4 regions of the Streptomyces sp. NPDC088707 genome follow, and region 2 is predicted to be linked to each of the others. Evidence: riboswitches for the same ligand, from Rfam matches in the RefSeq annotation. Region 2 holds a riboswitch; each other region holds the start of a gene.
The links. A riboswitch is a leader RNA that binds a small molecule or an ion and turns the genes downstream of it on or off. The one in region 2 is predicted to bind cobalamin.

Region 1: it holds a riboswitch for cobalamin, as region 2 does, so the genes downstream of both, metE (5-methyltetrahydropteroyltriglutamate--homocysteine S-methyltransferase) here and ACIP84_RS18735 (cobalamin biosynthesis protein) in region 2, are expected to answer to the same signal.
Region 3: it holds a riboswitch for cobalamin, as region 2 does, so the genes downstream of both, ACIP84_RS09665 (energy-coupling factor ABC transporter permease) here and ACIP84_RS18735 (cobalamin biosynthesis protein) in region 2, are expected to answer to the same signal.
Region 4: it holds a riboswitch for cobalamin, as region 2 does, so the genes downstream of both, ACIP84_RS20970 (ABC transporter substrate-binding protein) here and ACIP84_RS18735 (cobalamin biosynthesis protein) in region 2, are expected to answer to the same signal.

The regions. Positions count from the first base shown of each region.
Region 1 is NZ_JBIVLV010000002.1:336,977-342,518, reverse strand. Features, by position in the region: gene ACIP84_RS08975 (FAD-dependent oxidoreductase) at 1-59, shown strand, start outside; gene ACIP84_RS08970 (ATP-binding protein) at 206-1,723, shown strand; gene ACIP84_RS08965 (UBP-type zinc finger domain-containing protein) at 1,720-2,073, shown strand; cobalamin riboswitch at 2,183-2,411, shown strand; gene metE (5-methyltetrahydropteroyltriglutamate--homocysteine S-methyltransferase) at 2,574-4,892, shown strand; gene ACIP84_RS08955 (antibiotic biosynthesis monooxygenase) at 5,228-5,542, shown strand, end outside.
Region 2 is NZ_JBIVLV010000005.1:501,438-506,979, forward strand. Features, by position in the region: gene ACIP84_RS18725 (putative cobaltochelatase) at 1-528, opposite strand, end outside; gene ACIP84_RS18730 (cobyric acid synthase) at 692-2,200, opposite strand; gene ACIP84_RS18735 (cobalamin biosynthesis protein) at 2,197-3,186, opposite strand; cobalamin riboswitch at 3,220-3,352, opposite strand; gene ACIP84_RS18740 (hypothetical protein) at 3,474-3,695, opposite strand; gene ACIP84_RS18745 (anion permease) at 3,708-4,976, opposite strand; gene ACIP84_RS18750 (hypothetical protein) at 5,395-5,542, shown strand, end outside.
Region 3 is NZ_JBIVLV010000002.1:513,259-518,800, forward strand. Features, by position in the region: gene ACIP84_RS09645 (FAD-dependent oxidoreductase) at 1-849, opposite strand, end outside; gene ACIP84_RS09650 (energy-coupling factor ABC transporter ATP-binding protein) at 980-1,840, opposite strand; gene cbiQ (cobalt ECF transporter T component CbiQ) at 1,837-2,586, opposite strand; gene ACIP84_RS09660 (energy-coupling factor ABC transporter substrate-binding protein) at 2,593-3,027, opposite strand; gene ACIP84_RS09665 (energy-coupling factor ABC transporter permease) at 3,024-3,722, opposite strand; cobalamin riboswitch at 3,751-3,986, opposite strand; gene ACIP84_RS09670 (PTS-dependent dihydroxyacetone kinase phosphotransferase subunit DhaM) at 4,132-4,629, opposite strand; gene dhaL (dihydroxyacetone kinase subunit DhaL) at 4,626-5,261, opposite strand; gene dhaK (dihydroxyacetone kinase subunit DhaK) at 5,288-5,542, opposite strand, start outside.
Region 4 is NZ_JBIVLV010000006.1:431,996-437,537, reverse strand. Features, by position in the region: gene ACIP84_RS20980 (amino acid permease) at 1-1,309, shown strand, start outside; gene ACIP84_RS20975 (M67 family metallopeptidase) at 1,433-1,861, shown strand; cobalamin riboswitch at 1,854-1,988, shown strand; gene ACIP84_RS20970 (ABC transporter substrate-binding protein) at 2,030-3,019, shown strand; gene ACIP84_RS20965 (FecCD family ABC transporter permease) at 3,016-4,158, shown strand; gene ACIP84_RS20960 (ABC transporter ATP-binding protein) at 4,155-4,940, shown strand; gene ACIP84_RS20955 (putative leader peptide) at 4,985-5,101, shown strand; gene ACIP84_RS20950 (MoaD/ThiS family protein) at 5,194-5,472, shown strand; gene ACIP84_RS20945 (cysteine synthase) at 5,478-5,542, shown strand, end outside.

The DNA of each region.
Region 1 (5,542 bases), on a different contig from region 2:
CCGTGGGAGAGGGAGCCATGGCCGTGATGCTCGTCCACCGGTATCTGGAGCAGTCATGAGCGGACAGGAGGCAGACGGACGGGGCATGGACGGACGGGACGCGGCCGGCCAGGACGCGGGCGACAGGAACAAGGGCGGCACGGAGACGGGCGGCACGGACCCGGGCGGCACGGACCCGGGCGGCACGGACCCGGGCGGCGAGGTCATGCCCTGCGACCAGCACGAGATCGGCTCGCTGTTCCTCTTCGAGAAGCTCTCCCCCGAACAGCTCTCGCGGCTGTGCGCCGAGGGACGGGTGGAACGGTTCGGGCCCGGCGCCGTCTACACCGAGGGCGACCCGGCCACCTGCTTCTACGTGATGATCGAGGGAACCGTCGTCCTGTACCGCCGGGTCGGCGGCGACGACGTGGAGGTGAGCCGCACCTCGCAGCGCGGGGTGTACGCGGGCGCCATGCAGGCGTATCTCGGCGACCGGGTGCCCCAGACGTACAACAACTCCATGCGGGTGACGGAGCCCACCCGCTTCTTCGTCATGCCCGCGCAGTCGTTCGCCGACATCATGGCCGAGTGGTTCCCGATGGCGGTGCACCTCCTCGAAGGGCTGTTCTTCGGCTCCAAGAACACCCAGCGCGCCATCGGACAGCGTGAACGGCTCCTCGCGCTCGGCTCGTTGTCCGCGGGACTCACCCACGAACTCAACAACCCGGCCGCGGCAGCCGTCCGGGCCACGGCGGCGCTCCGGGAGCGGGTCGGCAAGATGCGGCACAAGCTGTCCGTCATCGCCAAGGGCCCGTACTCCAGGGAGGCGCTCGCCGACCTCATCGAGATTCAGGAACGCACCGCGGAGCGTGTCGCCAAGGCGCCGGTGCTGAGCCCGCTGGAGGCGTCCGACCGGGAGGACGAGCTCGCCGACTGGCTGGAGGACCACGGCATCCCGGAGGGCTGGCGCATCGCGCCCACCTTCGTCCAGGCCGGTCTGGACACGGACTGGCTGGAGCAGGTGGCGGCGACGGTGGCCGACGACGTGCTGCCGGGGGCCGTCGGCTGGCTCAACTACACCGTCGAGACAGAGCTGTTGATGGACGAGATCGACGACTCCACCAACCGCATCTCCCATCTGGTGGACGCCGCCAAGCAGTACGCCCAGCTCGACCGCGCCCCGCACCGCGAGGTCGACGTCCACGAGCTCCTCGACAGCACGCTCCTGATGCTGTCCGGCAAGATCGGCGACCGGGTGCGCGTCGTCAAGGACTACGACCGCTCCCTCCCCGAGGTGCCCGCCTACCCGGCGGAGCTGAACCAGGTGTGGACCAACCTCATCGACAACGCGGTGTCCGCGATCGGGAGCGACGGCGGCGACGGCACCCTGACGGTCCGTACGGCCCGGGAGGGCGACCGGCTGCTCGTGGAGTTCCGCGACACGGGCCCCGGCGTCCCCGAGGAGATCCGCAGCCGCATCTTCGACCCCTTCTTCACGACAAAGCCGGTCGGCGAGGGCACAGGGCTCGGCCTCGACATCTCCTGGCGGATCGTGGTGAGCAAGCACCACGGAAGCCTTCAGGTCGAGTCCGTACCGGGCGACACCCGGTTCCAGGTACTGCTGCCGCTGACCGCCCCCGCGGCGGAGTCCGAGCCGGATCCCGGGGCGGAGACCGGATCCGACTCCCCCGCCCGCACCGGCGTCACCACCGACACACCCGACACACCCGAGGAGCAGGCATGACCGAGATCGAGGGAATCGACCCGAGCGTTCCGCCCAGCGGGCCGGGCTGCGGGGACTGCGACTCGGTGGGCGGCTGGTGGTTCCATCTGCGGCGCTGCGCCCAGTGCGGCCACATCGGCTGCTGCGACTCCTCCCCCGCCCAGCACGCCACCGCGCACTGGAAGTCCACCGGGCATCCCCTCGTCCAGAGCTTCGAGCCGGGCGAGAGCTGGTTCTGGAACTACGCCACCGACGACCTGTACGACGCGGGACCCGCACTCGCCCCGCCGGACGGCCACCCCGCCGACCAGCCGGCCCCCGGACCGGCCGGCCGCGTCCCGCAGGACTGGCAGCGGCACCTCCACCGCTGAGGGCCGCCGGCCCCCGTCCGTCCGCGCGCCGGCCGACCCGGTGGTGGCCGAAGTGTGGCCTTCGCGTTCCGCGATGCGGTCAGGGGTGTGCGGTGGGCGTTCGTCCGCCTAAGGTGGCCGTGCAGCTGGTTCGCCCCGTCCGCCAGGCGGGATGCGTCGTAAGAGGGAACCCGGTGGGAATCCGGGACTGCCCCGCAGCGGTGAGCGGGAACGACCGCCGTCATACGCACTGGGACCGGACAACGGTCCTGGGAAGCGACGGCCAGTAGGTGCCCTCCGGTCGCATCCGGAGAGCGTGCCCGCGAGTCCGAAGACCTGCCCGTTGCCCGCGCGCGGACGATTCCGCGTGCGGAGATCCCGGTGACCTCGTGGGCGGGTCGGCGCGCATATCGAGCGGCACGTGCGGCACTTCCGCGTCGTGGTCCGCCGGTCTGTCCGTTCCTTCGCGTCCGCGTCCCGTCTCCGGGGCGCTCAGGACACATCTCGCGAAGGAGAGTTCCGTGACACCGAAGCCCGCGCCAGCACGAGCCACCGTGTACGGGTACCCCCGCCAGGGGGAGAACCGTGAACTGAAGAAGGCCGTCGAGGGGTACTGGAAGGGCCGTGTCGACGCCGGCACGCTCCGGGAGACCGCGGCCGAGCTGCGCAGGTCGAACTGGCGGGAGCTGACCGAGGCCGGCCTCCACGAGGTGCCGACCGGTGACTTCTCGTCCTACGACCACGTCCTGGACACCAGCGTGATGGTCGGCGCGATCCCCGACCGGCACCGTGCGGCCGTCGAGGCGGACGCGCTCGACGGGTACTTCGCGATGGCCCGCGGCACCGAGGACGTCGCGCCGCTGGAGATGACCAAGTGGTTCGACACCAACTACCACTACCTGGTGCCCGAGCTCGGGCCCGACACCGTCTTCACCGCCGACTCCGGCAAGCAGGTCGCCGAACTGAAGGAGGCCCTCGCGCTCGGCCATGCCGCCCGCCCGGTGCTCGTGGGCCCCGTCACCTACCTGCTGCTCGCCAAGCCCGCGCGGGGCGTGGCCCCGGACTTCGAGCCGCTGACCCTGCTGGACCGGCTGCTGCCGGTGTACGCGGAGGTGCTCGCCGATCTCCGCGCCGCCGGAGCCGAGTGGGTGCAGCTGGACGAGCCGGCGCTGGTCCAGGACCGGACCCCGGCCGAGCTCGACGCCGCCGCCCGTGCCTACCGAGCGCTGGGCGGCGCCACCGACCGTCCCCAGCTGCTCGTCGCCTCCTACTTCGGGCGGCTCGGGGACGCCCTGGGCGTGCTGGCCAAGGCACCGGTCGAAGGGCTCGCCCTCGACTTCACGGAATCGGGCGCCGCCAACCTGGAGGACCTCGCCGGCGTCGGCGGGCTGCCCGGCAAGCGCCTGGTGGCGGGCGTCGTCAATGGACGCAACGTCTGGATCGACGACTACCGCAAGTCCCTCGGAACCCTCGGTACGCTCCTCGGGCTCGCCGACCGGGTGGACGTCGCCGCCTCCTGCTCCCTCCTGCACGTGCCGCTCGACGCCGCCGCCGAGCGGGGCATCGATCCGCAGATCGCCCGCTGGCTCGCCTTCGCCCGGCAGAAGACCGCGGAGATCGCCGTCCTGGCGCGCGGGCTCGCCCTGGGTACGGACGCCATCGCGGCCGAACTCGCCGCGAACCGGGCCGACCTGGCGTCCCGTTCCGGGTCCGCCCTCACCCGGGACCCCGCCGTACGGGCCCGTGCCGCCGCCGTCACCGACGCCGACGGGCGGCGCTCGCAGTCGTACGCGGTGCGGAGCGTGGCCCAGCGGGCCCAGCTCGGCCTTCCGCTGCTGCCGACGACGACCATCGGCTCGTTCCCGCAGACGAGCGAGCTGCGCGTCGCACGGGCCGACCTGCGGGCCGGCCGGATCGACGCCGCAGGCTACGAGGAGCGGATCAAGGACGAGATCCGCGAGGTCCTCTCCTTCCAGGAGAAGACGGGGATCGACGTCCTGGTGCACGGCGAGCCCGAGCGCAACGACATGGTGCAGTACTTCGCCGAGCAGCTCACCGGCTACCTCGCCACCGAGCACGGCTGGGTCCAGTCGTACGGCACCCGCTACGTCCGGCCCCCGGTCCTGGCCGGGGACATCTCCCGCCCCGAACCGATGACCGTGCGCTGGACGACGTACGCCCAGGCGCAGACCTCGAAGCCGGTCAAGGGCATGCTGACCGGTCCGGTGACCATGCTCGCCTGGTCCTTCGTACGGGACGACCAGCCGCTCGGGGAGACCGCGCGGCAGGTGGCCCTCGCCCTGCGCGACGAGGTGACCGACCTGGAAGCGGCCGGGACCTCGGTGATCCAGGTCGACGAACCGGCGCTGCGCGAGACGCTGCCGCTGCGAGCCGCCGAGCACGCCGCCTACCTGGCCTGGGCGACCGGGTCCTTCCGCCTCGCCACCGGCGGCGTGCGGCCGGACACCCAGATCCACACCCACATGTGCTACGCCGAGTTCGGCGACATCGTCCGGGCCATCGACGACCTCGACGCCGACGTCGTCAGCCTGGAGGCGGCCCGCTCCCACATGCAGGTCGCCGACGAACTCGCCGCGCACGGCTACCCGCGCGAGGCCGGCCCCGGCGTCTGGGACATCCACTCCCCGCGCGTCCCCAGCGTCGGGGAAGCCGCCGCCCTGCTGCGCAAGGGACTTGAGGCCATCCCCGCCGAGCGTCTGTGGGTCAACCCCGACTGCGGTCTGAAGACCCGTGGCTGGCGCGAGACCCGCGCCTCCCTGGAGAACCTGGTCGCGGCCGCCCGTGAGGTGCGCGCCGAACTGGCCTCCGGGAGCTCCTGATCCCGTGGGCCCGGGCCGGACGCCGACGGCGCCCGGCCCGGGCCCGGGGCCGGGGCCGAGGTCCCCCCGGCGCGGCGAGTCGGGGAGGGTCGTGCGCCGGCAGGGTCGACTGCCATGACGAACGGTGCCCTGACGCCGGGCCCGAACAGCGCGCGGGGAGGCGATCTCACGCCTGGGCGCACGGCCCGGTCAAGCCCGGGAGCGACTGACGTCGCCGGTCACGGCGTACGCGCCTGGAGCGCTCTCCACGGTCCCCCGCGGAGGGTGCCGAGCGTCACCCCCGGCGGTCCACGCGTAGAGTACGGCCGGGCGCGGTGAGATCAGATGGAGTTCCCATGACCGCGATCAGCCTTGAGCACGCCACCGTCCCCGCCGACACGGGCGAGGTGACCCTCCTCATAGCCCGCCGGGTGGAGCCCGGCCACGAAGCGGCCTTCGAGCTGTGGGCCCGGGGCATCCTCGACAGCGCGGCCGCCTTCCCGGGTCATCTCGGCCACGGCCTGTTCCGCTCCTCCGGCGGCGACGCCCCGTGGTTCCTCGTCCACCGCTTCCGGGACGAGGCGGCGTGCCGGGCCTGGCAGGAGTCTCCCGAGCGGGCGGCCTGGTTCGCCGACTGCGAGGGCCATCACCACACGGAGATCGCCCGACGC
Region 2 (5,542 bases):
GAGCAGGAAGCGGGCGGCGTGCCGTACGGAGACGCCCTCGCGCTCGACGTAGGAGGACCCCATGGCGGCGGCGTCGAGGAGGTGGTCGATGAGGTGGTCGCTGAGGAGGTTGACCTCGTCGACGTAGAGGATCCCGCGATGCGCGGAGGCGAGGAGGCCGGGCTCGAAGGCCTTCACGCCCTCGCTGAGCGCCTTCTCGATGTCGAGGGAGCCGACGAGCCGGTCCTCGGAGGCGCCGACGGGCAGCTCGACCATCCGCGCGGGGCGCTCGATGCCCGGCGCCGTGCCGTGCGGGCCGTCGGGGCAGCCGAGGTCGGGCGAGGCCGGGTCGCAGCTGAACCGGCAGCCGGCGACGACGGGCACGGCGGGCAGCAGCTCGGCGAGCGCGCGCACGGCGGTGGACTTGGCGGTCCCCTTCTCGCCCCGCACGAGCACACCGCCCACCGTCGGGCTGACGGCCGTCAGCAGCAGCGCGAGCCGGAGATCGTCCATGCCGACGACGGCAGTGAACGGGTAGCGGGTGTTCATCGAATGCTCGCTCCTTCGGGTGACTTCTGTTCGGCTCGGCCGTCGGCGCGTGACCCTTGGCCGAGACTGTCGGCGTTCCCCACGCGCGTGGGGATGGCCCCGCCGTCAGCCCGGCTGCGGGCGGAGTTCTCGTGTGCTCCCCGCCGACGCGGGGATCCGGTGCTCACGGCGCCCCCGGCGGTACGAACGGCAGCCCCTCCGGCGGGCCCTGTTCGATCAACCGCAGCAGCGCGTCCGTGTCCGCGTGCTCCTCGATCAGATCCCCCAGCCGGTCCAGCTGTTCCTCCCGCAGCGCCCCGAACGACGTGTCGGGCGCCGGTACGAACCGCCGCCCGGCCGCCGCCGCGACCTCCCGCAGGAACGCCCGCCGGAACCCGTCGCTCTCCAGGGAGCCGTGCCAGTGCGTACCCCACACGGACCCCACCCGACACCCGTCGAGGAACGGTTCCCCGCCCCGTACGTCCGCGACGCCGTGGTGGATCTCGTACCCCTCGACGCGTTCCCCGAGCGCCGAGCCCACCGGCCGGGCGAGCGTCTTCTCGCGCGCGAACCGCACCCGGACGGGCAGCAGCCCGAGCCCGTCGACGGCCCCCGCACGGGACTCCACCTCGTCCTCGATGTGCTCGCCGAGGACCTGGAAGCCGCCGCAGACGCCGAGCACCGGACGGCCCTCGGCGGCCCGTCGCGCGAGCGCGTCGGCCAGCCCGCGCTCCCGCAGCCAGGCGAGCGCCCTGACCGTCCCGCGCGTCCCCGGCACCACGACCAGGTCCGCGTCGACGAGCTCCTCCGCCCGGTCCACGAACCGCACGACGACGCCCGGCTCGGCGGCCAGCGCGTCCACGTCCGTGAAGTTGGACATCAGCGGCACGGCGCAGACGGCGACCCGCAGCACGTCCTCACCGACCGGCGGCGCGACGACGGACTCGCGCACCGCGCCCCGCAGCGAGACCCGGAGGCCGTCCTCCTCGTCGATGCCGAGCCCGTGGGCGTACGGCAGGACGCCGAAGGTCCGCCGCCCGGTGAGCCCGTGCAGCATGTCGAGGCCCGGTTCGAGCAGGGTCACGTCACCGCGGAACTTGTTCACGAGGTAGCCCGCGATCAGCTCCTGGTCCTCGGGCGCGAGCAGCGCCGTCGTGCCGAAGAACTGGGCGAAGACCCCGCCCCGGTCGATGTCGCCGACCACGACCACGGGCAGCCGCGCGGCCCGCGCGATGCCCATGTTCACGATGTCGGTCCGCCGCAGGTTGATCTCGGCCGGGCTGCCGGCCCCCTCGCAGATCACGGCGTCGTACGTGCTCCGCAGCTCCTCCAGGCACGCGAGGACCGGCTCGAAGAGCTCCTTCTGCCGCCCCCCGTGGTAGCCACGAGCACTCAGTTCACCGACCGGCCTGCCCATCAGGACGACCTGGCTTGACCGGTCGCTGCCGGGCTTGAGCAGGACGGGGTTCATCAGCGCGGTGGGTTCCACCCGCGCCGCCTGCGCCTGCATGGCCTGGGCGCGCCCGATCTCGGCCCCCTCCCTCGTGACGAAGGAGTTGAGGGACATGTTCTGCCCCTTGAACGGCGCCACCTTCAGCCCCTTGCGGACCAGCCAGCGGCAGATGCCGGCCGTCACGACGCTCTTGCCGGCGTCGGACGTGGTTCCGGCGACGAGCAGTCCCCCACCCCTCATGCGTTCCTCCGCTTCCGGGTCGACGCGGCCAGGGCGCCGATGATCAGCCGGCCGCCCACACAGGCGGCCAGAGTGAGTCCGGTGACCCGGCGCGACAGGCGTACGGCCCGGTCGATGTCGGTCACCTCGACGGCCCGGCCCTCCCCGTTGAGCACCGGCCGGTGCTCGACCCGGCCGCCGTACGACAGGGTGCCCCCGAGACGTATGCCGAGGGCGCCCGCGAAGGAGGCCTCGACGGGGCCCGCGTTGGGGCTGGGGTGCTTCGCCGCGTCGGCCCGCCAGGCGTTCAGCGCACCGCGCGGGTTGCCGCCGGCGACGGTCGCGAGGACGGCCGTCAGCCGCGCCCCGGGCCAGCCTGCCACGTCGTCGAGCCGGGCCGAGGCCCAGCCGAAGCGGCGGTGGCGCGGCGACTTGTGGCCGACCATCGCGTCCAGGGTGTTGACGGCCCGGAAGCCGACGAGGCCCGGTACGCCCGCGACCGCGCCCCAGAACAGGGCGCCGACCACGGCGTCGGAGGTGTTCTCGGCGACCGATTCGACGACCGCGCGGGCCATCGCGGGTCCGTCCAGGGACTGCGGGTCGCGCCCGCACAGATGCGGCAGCCGCTCCCGGGCGACGTCCAGGTCCCCGGCGGCGAGCGCGCCGCCGATCGCGCGGGCCTCCCGCCCCAGGGTCGTACCGCCGACGACGGCCCACACGGAGGCGGCGGTCAGGGCGACGGCGGCGGCCGGACGGTTCCGTACGGCCCGGGCGGCGAGCGCTCCGAGGGCGACGGTGGAGCCGGCGCAGACGACGGTGTGCAGGGCGCCCCAGCCGCGGTGGTCGTGGTGGAGGCGGTTCTCGACCGCGGCGGCCGCCCGGCCGAACGCGGCGACGGGATGTCCGCGGCGGGGATCGCCGATGAGCAGGTCGACGGCGAGACCCGCGGCCGCTCCGTACGCGAATCCGTCCGGGGCGAGGCGGCTGGTTCTGCTGCGGCCGGGCATGGCGCATGTCCTCACTCAGGGTCCGCGCCCTGGATCGACGTGACCGGCGGCGAGAGTTCCTGACTCCCGGACCCCTCGGATCCGGTCACAGTGGCGGGACCGCGCCGGATTCGCACCGGACTTCCTCTGCTGCCGCCGTAATGGCCTCGGCAGTCCACCACGGCCCGAGAACAGCCGTCAACTCACCCTTGACCTGCAGCGAGTCACTGTGCGAAGCGCCACAGACACGACGGCGGGGCGGTCCGCACCCGAAGGTGCGGACCGCCCCGCCGGTCACGCTCGGACCGTCAGACGACGATCAGGTAGATGCCGTACGCGACGGCTGCCGCGCACAGGGCGAAGCAGGCGTACGCGGCGGCGCGGGCCGGAGCGGCGGAGCCTCCGCGGGCGGCGGCCTCCTCCTGCTTGGTGAGCCCGACGATGCCGAGGGTGAAGAGGCCTACGAGGGCGACGGTCGCCACGAGGCTGACTCCGAAGACGGAGCCGAGAGCTGCCCAGTCGATCTTCATGTCGTGAGTTCCTTAGACCGCGGCGGCGGGGGCCGGGGGAGCGGTCGGGTCGGTGGGGGCCGGCGCGGGGATGGTCGTCTTGAGGTCCTCGTCCGCGACGGCGGCGACGGAACCGGCGGCCGGCGGCGGGGTGACGGCCGCCATGGCGGTGGTCACGATGCCCGCGGGCTCGGCGTCCAGGTCGTCGGCGGTGACGTTGTTGTGGTCGACCGGCTTGCGGCGGGAGAGGGACCAGATGACGCCCGAGCCGGCGACCAGCAGGACCGCGACGGCGGCGATGCCCCAGGGGCCCTGCTTGGTGAGGAACTCGGCACCGGCGCCGACCACGGCCGCGGCGGGCAGGGTCAGACCCCAGGCGACGAACATCCGGGTGGCGGTCGACCAGCGGACGACGCCGCCCTTGCGGCCGAGACCGGCGCCCATCACGGCACCCGAGCAGGACTGGGTGGTGGAGAGCGAGAAGCCCAGGTGCGAGGAGGCGAGGATGACCGTCGCGGCGCTGGTCTGGGCGGCGAAGCCCTGCTGCGGCTGGAGGTCGGTGAGGCCCTTGCCCATGGTGCGGATGATGCGCCAGCCGCCGAGGTACGTGCCGAGCGCGATGGCGACACCGGCGGAGACGATGACCCACAGCGGAGGGTTCGAGCCGGGGGCGACGACACCCTGGGTGACCAGGGCGAGGGTGATGATGCCCATCGTCTTCTGCGCGTCGTTGGTGCCGTGGGCGAGGGAGACGAGACCGGCGGAGGCGATCTGGCCGGCCCGGTAGCCCTTGGCCGTGGCCTTCGCCTCGGGGTTGGCCTTGATCCTGTACGTCAGCTTGGTGGCGGCCATCGCGGCGAGGCCGGCGACGAGCGGCGCGGCGACGGCCGGGATGAGGACCTTGGTGACGATGGTCGGGCCGTTCACGGCCGACCAGCCGGCCGACATGACCGCGGCGCCGATGAGGCCGCCGAAGAGGGCGTGGGAGGAGCTGGACGGAAGTCCGAGCAGCCAGGTCAGGAGATTCCAGAGGATGGCGCCGACGAGCGCCGCGAAGATCACCTCTGTACGAATGCCTTCTTCGTTGATGATCCCGCCGGAGATCGTCTTGGCGACCTCCACGGACAGGAACGCGCCGACGAGGTTCAGCACGGCGGACATGGCCACCGCCGTCTTCGGCTTGAGAGCACCGGTCGAGATGGTCGTGGCCATCGCGTTCGCGGTGTCGTGGAAACCGTTCGTGAAATCGAACACGAGAGCTGTCACGACCACAATGGCGAGCAGCAGCGTGATGTGTTCCATTTACCCAGGCAATCGTTTGACGTCAGTGGCTGGACGAACGTAAGCAACCAGGGTGAACGGAAGGTGAACTAGGTAGGGCGCTGTGGTGTCCCAAATCGGCGTCGAGGGATTCCGGTTACGGTTCCGGCCCCCGAACTGTCCACGATGCGGTCACCCCGCAACCCCGGGTAATCCGGCCCATCACCGGGCACATGCGACCTGCCCCGGTTCCTCCTCCACCACACCGTTCCGGTCCCTGGACGGAACCATCCGACCGGGGGACCCCGCGGACGAGACCCATGTCACTCCCCGGAGGGTCCCGGAGGTCGACGGGCCCGTGCGCGGAGCCCCCGTCCCGCACCCCTCCTCCCGCCCCCTTCCCGGAGCCGTCCGGGTCCCACCGGTGGCAGTCCGCCCCCACCCTGCCGAGACTGGGAGCGTGCGCCCGGCTACAGCGACGGCAGCGGCCGTCACCACTCTGCTCGGTGTCGGCGCGGCCGCGTTCGCGGCCGGCCGGTACGCCAGCGACGTCGCCCTCAGGGCGCCGTCCGGACGCCCCCTGCCGGGGGATCCCAAACTCACCGTGC
Region 3 (5,542 bases), on a different contig from region 2:
CACGGAGACCGCGCCCATCAGCCTCTTCGTCACCCAGGTGTAGGCGCCGCGCGGCACGGAGGTGGCGATGGTGGGGATGCGCGCCTCGTGCCAGCCGATGCCGGTGTTGATGATGGTGGCGCCGGCGGCCTCGATCTCCTTGGCGAGCTGGACGACCTCTTCCAGGGTGGAGCCGCCGGGCACGAGGTCCAGCATGGAGAGGCGGTAGACGAGGATGAAGTCCTCGCCGACGCGCTCGCGGATCCGGCGGACGATCTCCAGCGGGAAGCGGACGCGGTTCTCGTAGGAGCCGCCCCAGCGGTCGGTGCGCTGGTTGGTCGCGGCGGCGATGAACTCGTTGATGAGGTAGCCCTCGGAGCCCATCACCTCGACGCCGTCGTAGCCGGCCTCCTTGGCGAGCTCGGCGCAGCGGGCGTAGTCCTCGACGGTCTGCTCGACCTCGGCGTCCGTCAGCTCGTTCGGTACGAAGGGGCTGATGGGGGCCTTGAGGGCGCTGGGCGCGACGAGCGCGGGGTGGTACGCGTACCGGCCGAAGTGCAGGATCTGCATGGCGATCCGGCCGCCCTCGGCGTGCACGGCGTCGGTGATCAGCCGGTGCTCGGCGACCTCGTCGGCGGTGGTGAGCTTTGCGCCGCCGTCCCAGGGACGGCCGGCGTCGTTGGGCGCGATGCCACCGGTGACGATGAGGCCCACGCCACCGCGGGCCCGCTCGGCGTAGAAGGCGGCCATGCGCTCGAAGCCGTGCTCGGTCTCCTCGAGGCCGACGTGCATCGATCCCATGATCACCCGGTTGGGCAGGGTGGTGAACCCGAGGTCGAGCGGGCTCAGCAGGTGCGGGTACGGGGTCATGCGGGCGCCTCCTCGCGCAGGATCGTCGCCCTCAGTTCTAGGGGACCCCCTCCCTTTGTGCAACTAGTTGCAGAAGATTCGGGACGTGATGTCTACTACTCGGTAGCTTCCGGTGGCCGCCCGCTCCGAGCTACTCGGTACCGAACGGAGCCGCCGCCGCACCGAGCCACGCGTCCAGCTCCTCCGGCGTCCGCGGCTCGGTCGCCCCCTCCGCCAGCAGGCCGTGGGTACGGAGCAGCCGGGCCACCGCCGTACCCCAGGGGCGGCGCAGCCGGGCCTCGTCGAGCAGCGCGTCGTCCGCGAGGAGCTCCGCGACCGGCCCGGTCCGCAGCCCCGACGGGGCGAGCACCGCCGCCTCGTCCGCCCAGCGCAACGCCAGATCAACGTCGTGCGTGGCCATCAGCACCGTCGTACCGGCCTCCCGCAGCCGCTGGAGCGCGTCGAGCAGCCGCTCCTGCCCGTGCGGATCGAGACCGGCCGTCGGCTCGTCCATGATCAGGACCCGGGGGCGCATCGCCACCGCGCCCGCGATCGCCGCCCGCTTGCGCTGCCCGTACGAGAGCAGATGCGTCGGCCGGTCGGCGAGCGCCGTGATGTCCAGCGCCTCCAGGGCCTCGCGGACCCGTCGCCGGACCTCCTCCTCGGGCAGTCCCAGGTTCATCGGACCGAACGACACGTCCTGCTCCACCGACGCGGCGAACAGCTGGTCGTCGGGATCCTGCACCACCAGCTGCACGGTCGTCCGCAGCCGGGTCAGTCCCTTCCGGTCGTACGCCACCTCCGTACCGTCCAGGCGGAGCGAGCCGCTCACGCACCGCAGCCCGCCGCTGAGCAGGCGCAGCAGCGTCGTCTTGCCGCTGCCGTTGCGCCCGAGCAGCGCGACCGCCCGCCCCTCCGCGACGGCGAAGTCCACGCCGGACAGGACCGGGGGCCCGTCCTCGTAGGCGAAGCCGGCGTGCACCAGTTCCACGACAGGGGTCGGAGACGTCACGGAAGGAGCCTTTCCAGTACGAGGGTGAGGGCGACGAGTCCGGCGAGCAGCGCGCCCGTCGCCGCGAGGAACGGGCGGGACAGCGCACACGCGGGCACCAGGACCCGCAGCGTCCCGTCGTACCCGCGCCCGGCGAGCCCCGACTGCAGGCGCTGCGCCCGGTCGAAGGCCCGGACGAAGGTGGTCGCACCGAGGCCCGCGAGGGAACGCCAGGTCGCGGCCCGCGTGGTGTGCCCGAGCCGGGCCGCCTGCGCCTGCCGGATCTTGGACATCGCGTCGAGCAGCAGGAAGATGATCCGGTACATCACCAGCGCCACGTCCACCACCGGCGCCGGCACCCCGGCCCCTACCAGCCGGGGCAGGACGTCGGACACCGGCGTCGTGAACGCGAAGAGCAGCACCCCGAGCGAGGCTGAGGCGGTCCGCAGCAGCAACTCGCCCGCGTGCGTCGGACCGTCCGGCGCGAGGGCCACGAGCCCCCGGGCGCTGCCCACCTCGAAGAGCAGCGGAATCGCGCCCGTGACACAGAACCCGAGCGGGATCCGGAACGCGCGCCACAGCGCCCGGCCCGGCACACCGGCCGGACCGAGCAGCACCGTGAGCGTGGCCGCCGCGACGAGCACCGCGCCCGGCCACGGCGGCAGACCGACCGCGCACAGGGTGAGACCGAAGCCGAGAAGCGCCTTCTCGGCGGGATGGCGGCGGCGCCAGCGACTGCTGTGCGCCGCCGCGTCGATCGGCAGCATCGGCGGCTACGCGCCCGGCCCGCCGACGGACCCGCCACCGGAGCCGCCCGCGTGGTCCGCGGTCGCGCTCGCGGTCGGGACCGCAGTCGAGGCATCGGCATCGGCATCGGCGTCGGTATCGGCCGGCCCGGCCGTCTCCGCCCGCGCCGCCCCCTGTCGGCGGCCACGCCGCAGGCCGAAGTAGTACGCCAGGACACCGGCGCCGAGGGCCGCCTGCAGGGCGAACAGCGCCGACTCGATCTCACCGGAGGGCGGCTCGTAGAGCGGGCTGAACCACGGCTCGTAGTCGGGCTGGAGTTCCGAGATCGCCGTCTCGGCCTCCGCGTCGGCCCCCGCGAAGGGTTCCTCCTTGTGGTCCCCGAGCCCCAGCGCGAGCGGCAGGACCGCGAGCGCCGCGACGACGAGCAGCAGCAGGGCGTTGATCTTCGTGTTCCGGCTCATCGCGCGGTCGCCTCCTCGCGGCGCTCCGACGTGCGTCCGGCGAGGACACCGAGCCGGACCAGGTCGCCCTTGCTGGACTGGGTGAGCAGGCGCATCACGAGCACGGTCAGCAGGCCCTCGCTGACCGCGAGCGGAATCTGCGTGACGGCGAAGATCCCGCCGAACTTGGCGAGTGCGCCGGGGATGCCGCTGCCCGGGTCGGGGAAGGCGAGCGCCAGCTGGACGCTGGTCACGCAGTACGTGGACAGGTCGGCGACGAACGCGCCGAAGAAGACGGCGACCATCAGCGGCGCGCCGAACCGGCGCAGCAGAACGAAGGCCCCGTACCCGGCCCAGGGTCCGACGATCGCCATCGAGAAGACGTTCGCGCCGAGCGTGGTCAGGCCGCCGTGGGCGAGCAGCAGGGCCTGGAAGAGCAGGGTGATCGTCCCCAGGACCGCCATGATCGGCGGCCGGAACAGGATGGCGCCCAGACCTGTACCGGTCGGGTGCGAGCAGCTACCGGTCACCGAGGGCAACTTGAGTGCCGACAGGACGAACGTGAAGGCGCCGGCGGCGCCGAGCAACAGGGTGGACTCAGGATTCGACCGCACCTCGCGGGTCAGCGCGCGGACCCCGTGGACGACGAACGGCGCGGACGCGACGCCCCAGGCGGCCGCGTGCACAGGGGGCAGATACCCCTCGGCTATATGCATGGTTGGGAGACCCTCTCCAGCACCTCGTGGATGGACAACGCACCCTGGCCGGTCTCCTGGCTGACGGTCATTCCGCCCGACTCCGCCTTCCCACACCACGACGGTCTCCCGACGTGGTCCAGTGGCTTCCCCGAGGGCGTTTCCCGCGGGGGTGGAGCCGGACCTCCCGATCACAGTGGCGAGGGCCGCACCGGTACTGCACCGGTTTCCCGTACACCAAGGCCCTGCGACATTAGTGCGTTGACCAGGTACATCACAATGTGGGCGCTTGCCGGGTCCCGTGGGCGGGGCCGTGGATCCCCCGGATTCCCGCCGCCTGGCTGTTCCTGCCGTGGCGCACGAGGGCCGCGAGGGCACCGGGCGCCACGACGACCGCCGCCGTGAGCGCCGCGAGGAGCGTCCCGCGCCCTCACTCCTTGCGGTAGGCGTACGCCTCCGACGCGGCCGCCGCCACGGCGTCGAGGTCCCCGCCGGCGCTCGCCGTGACCAGGGCGGCGACCGTGCCCTCGACGAACGGCGCGTCGACGAGCCGGGCACCCTCGGGCAGTTCGTCGCCCTCGGCGAGGAGGGCCTTCACGGTGAGCACCGCGCTTCCCAGATCGACGAGGACCGCCACACCGGCGCCCCGGTCGACGGCCTTCGCCGCTTCCAAGATCAGCTCGGAACTCGTTCCGAGACCACCGTCGGGAGTCCCGCCGGCCGGACGGATCGGGGCGAGGTCACCGCCGCCCGCGAGCCCCCGGGCCAGCTCGGCCACGGCGGTCGCGACGGCGGCGCTGTGCGAGACGAGCACGATGCCGACGGCACCCGAACCGGCACCGGCACCGCCACCCGATCCGGCGCCGGAACCGGAACCGGCGGTGCCGGGTTCGACCGCATCCGGGCCGGTCCCGTTCCCCCTGCTCATGACGTCTCCTCGGCGTCCGCGGTCTCCGTACGGGCGATCTCGTCGAGCGCGGCGAACAGCAGCGCCGAGGACGTGGCCCCGGGATCCTGGTGCCCCACCGACCGCTCGCCCAGATAGCTGGCCCTGCCCTTGCGCGCCCGCAGGGGTACGGTCGCGAGCGCGCCCTCCTCGGCCGCCGCGCGAGCCGCGCCGAACGAGTCCCGCAGCCCCTCCACGGCCGGCACGAGCGCGTCGAGCATCGTCTTGTCGCCCACCTGCGCGCCGCCCAGCTGGGACACGGCGGCCACGCCGGAGCCGAGCGCCTCCGCCAACTGCTCGCGGGTGACACGCTCGTCGTCGCCGAGCGTCTTGCCGGTACGGCGGAGCAGCGTGCCGTACAGCGGCCCCGAAGCGCCGCCCACGGTGGAGATCAGATGCCGCCCGGCGGCGGTGAGCACCGCGCCGGGCGTTGCCGGCGGGTCCTTGGCCAGGGTCTCGGTCACGGCGGCGAAGCCGCGCCTGAGATTGGCGCCGTGGTCGGCGTCGCCGATGGCCGAGTCGAGTTCGGTGAGCCGGTCCGCCTCCCGGTCGACGGCCTCGGCCACGGCGGCCAGCCAGCGCACGAGGAAGTCGGCGTCGAAGGTCTGCGTCATGTCGGTCTCCTCTTCCCTCGCTCGTCTCACCGGCCCCAGCGCAGCGCGGGCGTCTCCACGGGCGCGTCCCAGAGGCGCAGGAGCTCCTCGTCAACCTCGCACAGGGTCACGGAACAGCCGGCCATGTCGAGCGAGGTCACGTAGTTCCCGACGAGGGTCCTGGCCACCGGCACACTCCGCTCGCCCAGGACGCGCTGCACCTCGGCGTTGAACCCGTACAGCTCGAGGAGCGGGGTGGCGCCCATCCCGTTCACCAGGGCGATGACGGGACCGGACGGGCG
Region 4 (5,542 bases), on a different contig from region 2:
CATCGGTACCGGCCTCTTCCTCGGCGCCGGCAAGGCCATCGCCAAGGCGGGGCCCAGCCTGATCCTCGCGTACGCCATCGCGGGCCTGGTCATCTTCTTCATCATGCGCGCCCTCGGCGAGCTCCTCATGTACCGCCCCGTGTCCGGCTCCTTCGCGGAGTACGCACGGGAGTTCGTCGGCCCGTTCTGGGGCTTCGTGACCGGCTGGACGTACTGGCTCTTCTGGGTCGTCACCGGCATCACCGAAGTCACCGCCGCGGCCACCTATATGACGTACTGGTGGGACATCCCGCAGTGGATCTCCGCGCTGGTCTTCACGTTCGTCCTCTACGGCGCCAACCTGATCTCCGTGAAGCTCTTCGGTGAGCTGGAGTTCTGGTTCTCCATGGTCAAGGTCACCGCCATCATCGGCATGATCCTGATCTGCGCCGGCATCCTCACCATCGGCTTCTCCGACGCCGGCGACACCGCCTCCGTGACCCACCTGTGGGACCAGGGCGGCTTCTTCCCCACCGGCATCGGCAACACGCTGATGACCCTGCAGATCGTCATGTTCGCGTTCCTCGCGGTCGAGCTGGTCGGCGTCACCGCCGGCGAGTCCAAGGACCCGAAGACCGTCCTGCCCAAGGCCATCAACACCGTGCCGTGGCGCATCGCCGTCTTCTACGTCGGCGCGCTGATCATGATCCTGTCGGTCGTCCCGTGGACCGAGTTCCAGCCGGGCGTCTCCCCGTTCGTCGCCGCCTTCGAGAAGATGGGCCTCGGCGTCGGCGCCGCCATCGTCAACTTCGTGGTGCTGACCGCCGCCCTGTCCTCCTGCAACTCGGGCATGTACTCCACCGGCCGCATGCTGCGCGACCTCGCGCTCAACGGCCAGGGCCCGAAGGTCTTCACCAAGCTCACCAAGAGCGGCACCCCGCTGCTCGGCCTGACCTTCTCGGCCTCGCTGATGCTGGTCGGCGTCTGGATCAACTACGTCGCCCCGGGCAAGGCCTTCGAGTACGTCGTCTCCTTCGCCACCATCTCCGGCATGTGGGCCTGGATCATGATCCTGGTCTGCCAGATCCGCTACCGGGCCAAGGCCAACCGCGGCGAGCTCCCCGAGTCCACCTTCAAGGCCCCGGGAGCCCCGTACACCAGCTGGTTCGCGCTCCTCTTCATCGGCATGGTCATCGTGATGATGGGCATCGACGAGGGCGCCCGGGTCTCGCTGTACGCCGCCCCCGTCTGGGGCCTCATCCTCGGTGTCTCCTACCTGGTCCTGAAGTCCCGCAACCCCGAGGGCGCCGCCTTCGCCAAGCGGTCCTGACCGGACCCCACGGACGATCGCCCCGGGCCGTCCCCCAAGGGCCCTGACCACGATCGTCTCGGCATACGGGCCGTTCCGTACCACTCCCCGGTACGGAACGGCCCGTCGGCTTATCCTGTCGGCATGCTGACCATCACCCGGGCCCTGTACGACCAGATCGTGAAACACTCGCGCGCGGACCACCCCGACGAGGCCTGCGGCGTGGTCGCGGGCCCGGCCGGCACCGGCCGCCCCGAGCGGTTCATCCCGATGCTCAACGCGGCCCGCTCGCCCACCTTCTACGAGTTCGACTCCGCGGACCTGCTCAAGCTCTACCGCGAGATGGACGACCGGGACGAGGAGCCCGTCATCGTCTACCACTCGCACACCGCGACCGAGGCCTACCCGTCCCGCACGGACATCTCGTACGCCAACGAGCCCCAGGCCCACTACGTCCTCGTCTCCACCGCGGACAGCGACGGCGCCGGCCCCTTCCAGTTCCGCTCCTTCACCATCGTCGAGGGCGTCGTGACCGAGGAAGAGGTCAAGGTCGTCGAGGAGTACGACGCCTGAGACACTGACGGGGACCTACGGGCGGCAGGACCCAGGAAGCCGGTGCGAATCCGGCACGGTCCCGCCACTGTGACCGCCTCCTCCGGGAGACGGAAGCCAGGAACTGACCTGCCGCCTTCTCACCACCGATCGGGGACGTGGAAATCCCCGGAGGAGGCACGTTCCGTCATGTCCTGGCCCCGCCGCACCCGGCTGCCCCTGGCGCCCCTGCTGTCCGCCGCCGCACTGCTCCCGCTGCTCGCCGCCTGCTCGGCCCCCGCGACGGAGACCCCCGCCGCCAAGACCGCCCCGGGATTCCCGTACACCGTCTCCAACTGCGGCGTGAAGACGACCTTCAAGGCCCCGCCGAAGCGTGCGGTCACCATGAACCAGCACGTCACCGAGGTCATGCTCGCCCTCGGCCTGGAGAAGTCCCTCGTCGGCACCGCCTACCTCGACGACGCGATCCTCCCCGCCTACAAGAAGGCGTACGACTCCGTCCCCGTCCTCGCGAAGGAGTACCCCTCCAAGGAGGCCCTGCTCGCCGCGAACCCCGACTTCGTCTACGGCGGTTACTCCTCCGCCTTCGCGAGCAAGGACGGCCGCAGCCGCGACGACCTGAAGCGGGCCGGCATCGACACCCGGCTCAACACCGAGTACTGCCCGTCCGGTTCGCCCTCCGTCGACGACCTCTACCGCGAAGTCGACGAGATCGGCCGGACGTTCGGCGTCCCCGACCGGGCCGAGAAGTGGGTCCGGGAGGCGCGGACCACCGTCGCCGCCACCGAGAAGCGCCTCAAGGGCACCGCGCCCGTCTCCGTCTTCGTCTACGACAGCGGCGACAAGACCGCCTTCACCGCCGGCGGCAAGGGCATCGGCAACGAGCTCATCAGCCGCGCCGGAGGCCGGAACGTCTTCGCCGACCTCGACAAGGCCTTCGGCGACGCCACCTGGGAACAGGTCGTCGCCCGCAAGCCCGAGGTCGTCGTCATCTACGACTACGGCTCCACCACCGTCGAACAGAAGAAGAAGCGGCTGATCGACGACCCGGCCCTCAAGGACGTCCCCGCGATCAGGAACCGCCGGTTCGCCGTGATGCCGCTCTCCGACACCGTCCTCGGCGTCCGCGTCCCCGCGGCCGTCGACAAGCTGGCGGCCCAGCTCCACCCGGGCCGATGAGCCCGGAGACCCGCGCCGCGGGCTCCGCGCGGCCCGTGCCGCCCGCCCGGTCCGCCCCGTCGGCAGGGGCCGGCGCCGGGCGATCGGGTCCGCCCCCGCGGACGCGGGGCGGGCCGCTGCGGTACGCGGTCGTCGTCGCCGGACTCGTCGTCGCCCTCGCCGCCGCGGCCCTCGCCTCGCTCGCCCTCGGCTCCGTCCGCATCCCGCCCGGCCAGGTCCTCGACGCCCTCACCGGACGCGCCCCCGACCCCTCCCCGTACCGCACGATCGTCCTCGACGTACGGCTGCCCCGGGTGCTGCTCGGCGCGGTCGTCGGCGCCGGGCTCGCCGTCGTCGGCGCCGTCCTCCAGGCCCTCGTCCGCAACCGGCTCGCCGACCCCTTCCTCCTCGGGATCTCCTCCGGCGCCTCCGCCGGAGCCGTCCTCGTCCTGGTCGCCGGCGGGGGAGCGGGCCTCGTGGGCGGCATCACCACCACGCTCGCCCTGCCCGCCGGCGCCTTCGCGGGAGCCCTGCTCGCCCTCGTCCTCGTCTACGGGCTCGCCCGCCGCGGCGGCACCCTGACCAGCACCCGGCTCGTCCTCGCCGGTGTCGCCGTCTCCTACATCCTGTCCGCCCTCGCCACCCTGCTCCTGGTCGTCGCCGGACGCCCCGAGCAGTTCCAGGAGGCCATGTACTGGTCCCTCGGAGGCCTCGGCAGCGCCCGCTGGGACACCCTGGTCCTGCCCGCCGCCGTCCTCGCCGTCGGCGTCGCCGCCCTCCTCACCCTCGCCCGCCCGCTCGACCTGCTCCTCGTCGGCGAGGAGGGCGCCACCGTCCTCGGCCTGGACACCGCCCGCTTCCGCGCCGCCGTCTTCGTCCTCGCCTCCCTCGTCACCGCCGTCATGGTCGCCGCCAGCGGAGCCGTCGGCTTCGTCGGCCTGATGGCCCCGCACGCCGCCCGGCTCGCCGTCGGCGCCCCGCACCGCCGGCTCCTCCCGGTCGCCGCGCTCGGCGGAGCGCTCGCCCTGGTCCTCGCCGACCTCGGCGCCCGGACCGTCGCCGCCCCCCAGGACATCCCCGTCGGCATCCTCACCGCCCTCACCGGCGGCCCGTTCTTCCTCTGGCTGATGCGCCGCCGCCCGGAAGGAGCACAGCCGTGACCGAACTGAGCCTGCACGGCCTCTCGTACGAGGACCGGCTCCGCTCCGTCGACCTCACCGTCCGCCCGGGCGAGACCGTCGGCCTCATCGGCCCCAACGGCAGCGGCAAGACCACCCTCCTGCGCTGCGTCTACGGCACCCTCACCCCCACGGCGGGCCGCGCCCTCCTCGACGGCGACGACCTGCACGGCCTCGGCCCCAAGGCCCGCGCCCGCCGCGTCGCCACCGTCCCCCAGGACAGCGCCCTCGAGTTCGAACTCACCGTCGGCGAACTCGTCGCCCTCGGCCGCTCCCCGCACAAGCGGTTCTGGGAGGGCGACACCGGCGCCGACCGGGGGCGCGCCGAGGACGCCCTCGCCCGCGTCGGCCTCGCGGACCTCGCCGACCGCCCGTACCCCACCCTCTCCGGCGGCGAACGCCAACGCGCGCTGGTCGCCCGCGCCCTCGTCCAGGACCCGGCCCTCCTCGTCCTCGACGAACCCACCAACCACCTGGACATCCGCCACCAGCTCGACGTCCTGGCCCTCGTCCGTACCCTGGGCACCACCAACCTGCTCGCGCTCCACGACCTGAACCTGGCGGGGGCGTACTGCGACCGGATCTACGTCCTGGAGCGCGGAAGGCTCGTCACCGGCGGCACACCCACCGAGGTCCTCACCCCCGCCCTGCTCAAGGCGGTCTACGGGGTGGAGGCCGAGGTCATCCCGCATCCGAGGACGGGGAGCCCCACCGTCCTCTTCCAGCACCGTCCGGCAGTCGGGCAGGAATCATCCACCATGTGAGATCACATTCCGAAACCCGGACCGGGAATCGATACGATGAGCCCATGGTTTCCCACGACGTGAGCGAAGAGACTCCGGGCACACCGCTGCTCGTCGCGCGCCTGCACGTCGACCTGTGCCGCCTCGCCAGCGCGATCTGTCCGTCCCGCGCTGCGCTCTGAGCGACCGGCCGAGCGCACTTACGTACGACCCCCCTCCGCGCGGGGGCCCCAGCAGCGCGCCCATCACGCCACTTCCGACAGGAGCCCACGCCATGGCCATCGAGGTCCGCATCCCGACCATCCTCCGCACCTACACCGACGGCGAGAAGGCCGTCGAGGGCAGCGGTGGCACCCTCGCCGAGCTCTTCGCCGACCTGGAGTCCCGCCACGCCGGGATCGAGGCCCGCATCGTCGACGACGGCAAGCTCCGCCGCTTCGTCAACGTCTACCTCAACGACGAGGACGTCCGCTTCCTCGACGGCATCGACACCAAGCTGACCGACGGCGACAACGTCACGATCCTGCCGGCCGTCGCCGGTGGCATGGTCTGATCCACATGCGCTACGACTCCTCGCTGGCGGCGGTCGGCAACACGCCGCTCGTCCGCCTCCCCCGGCTCTC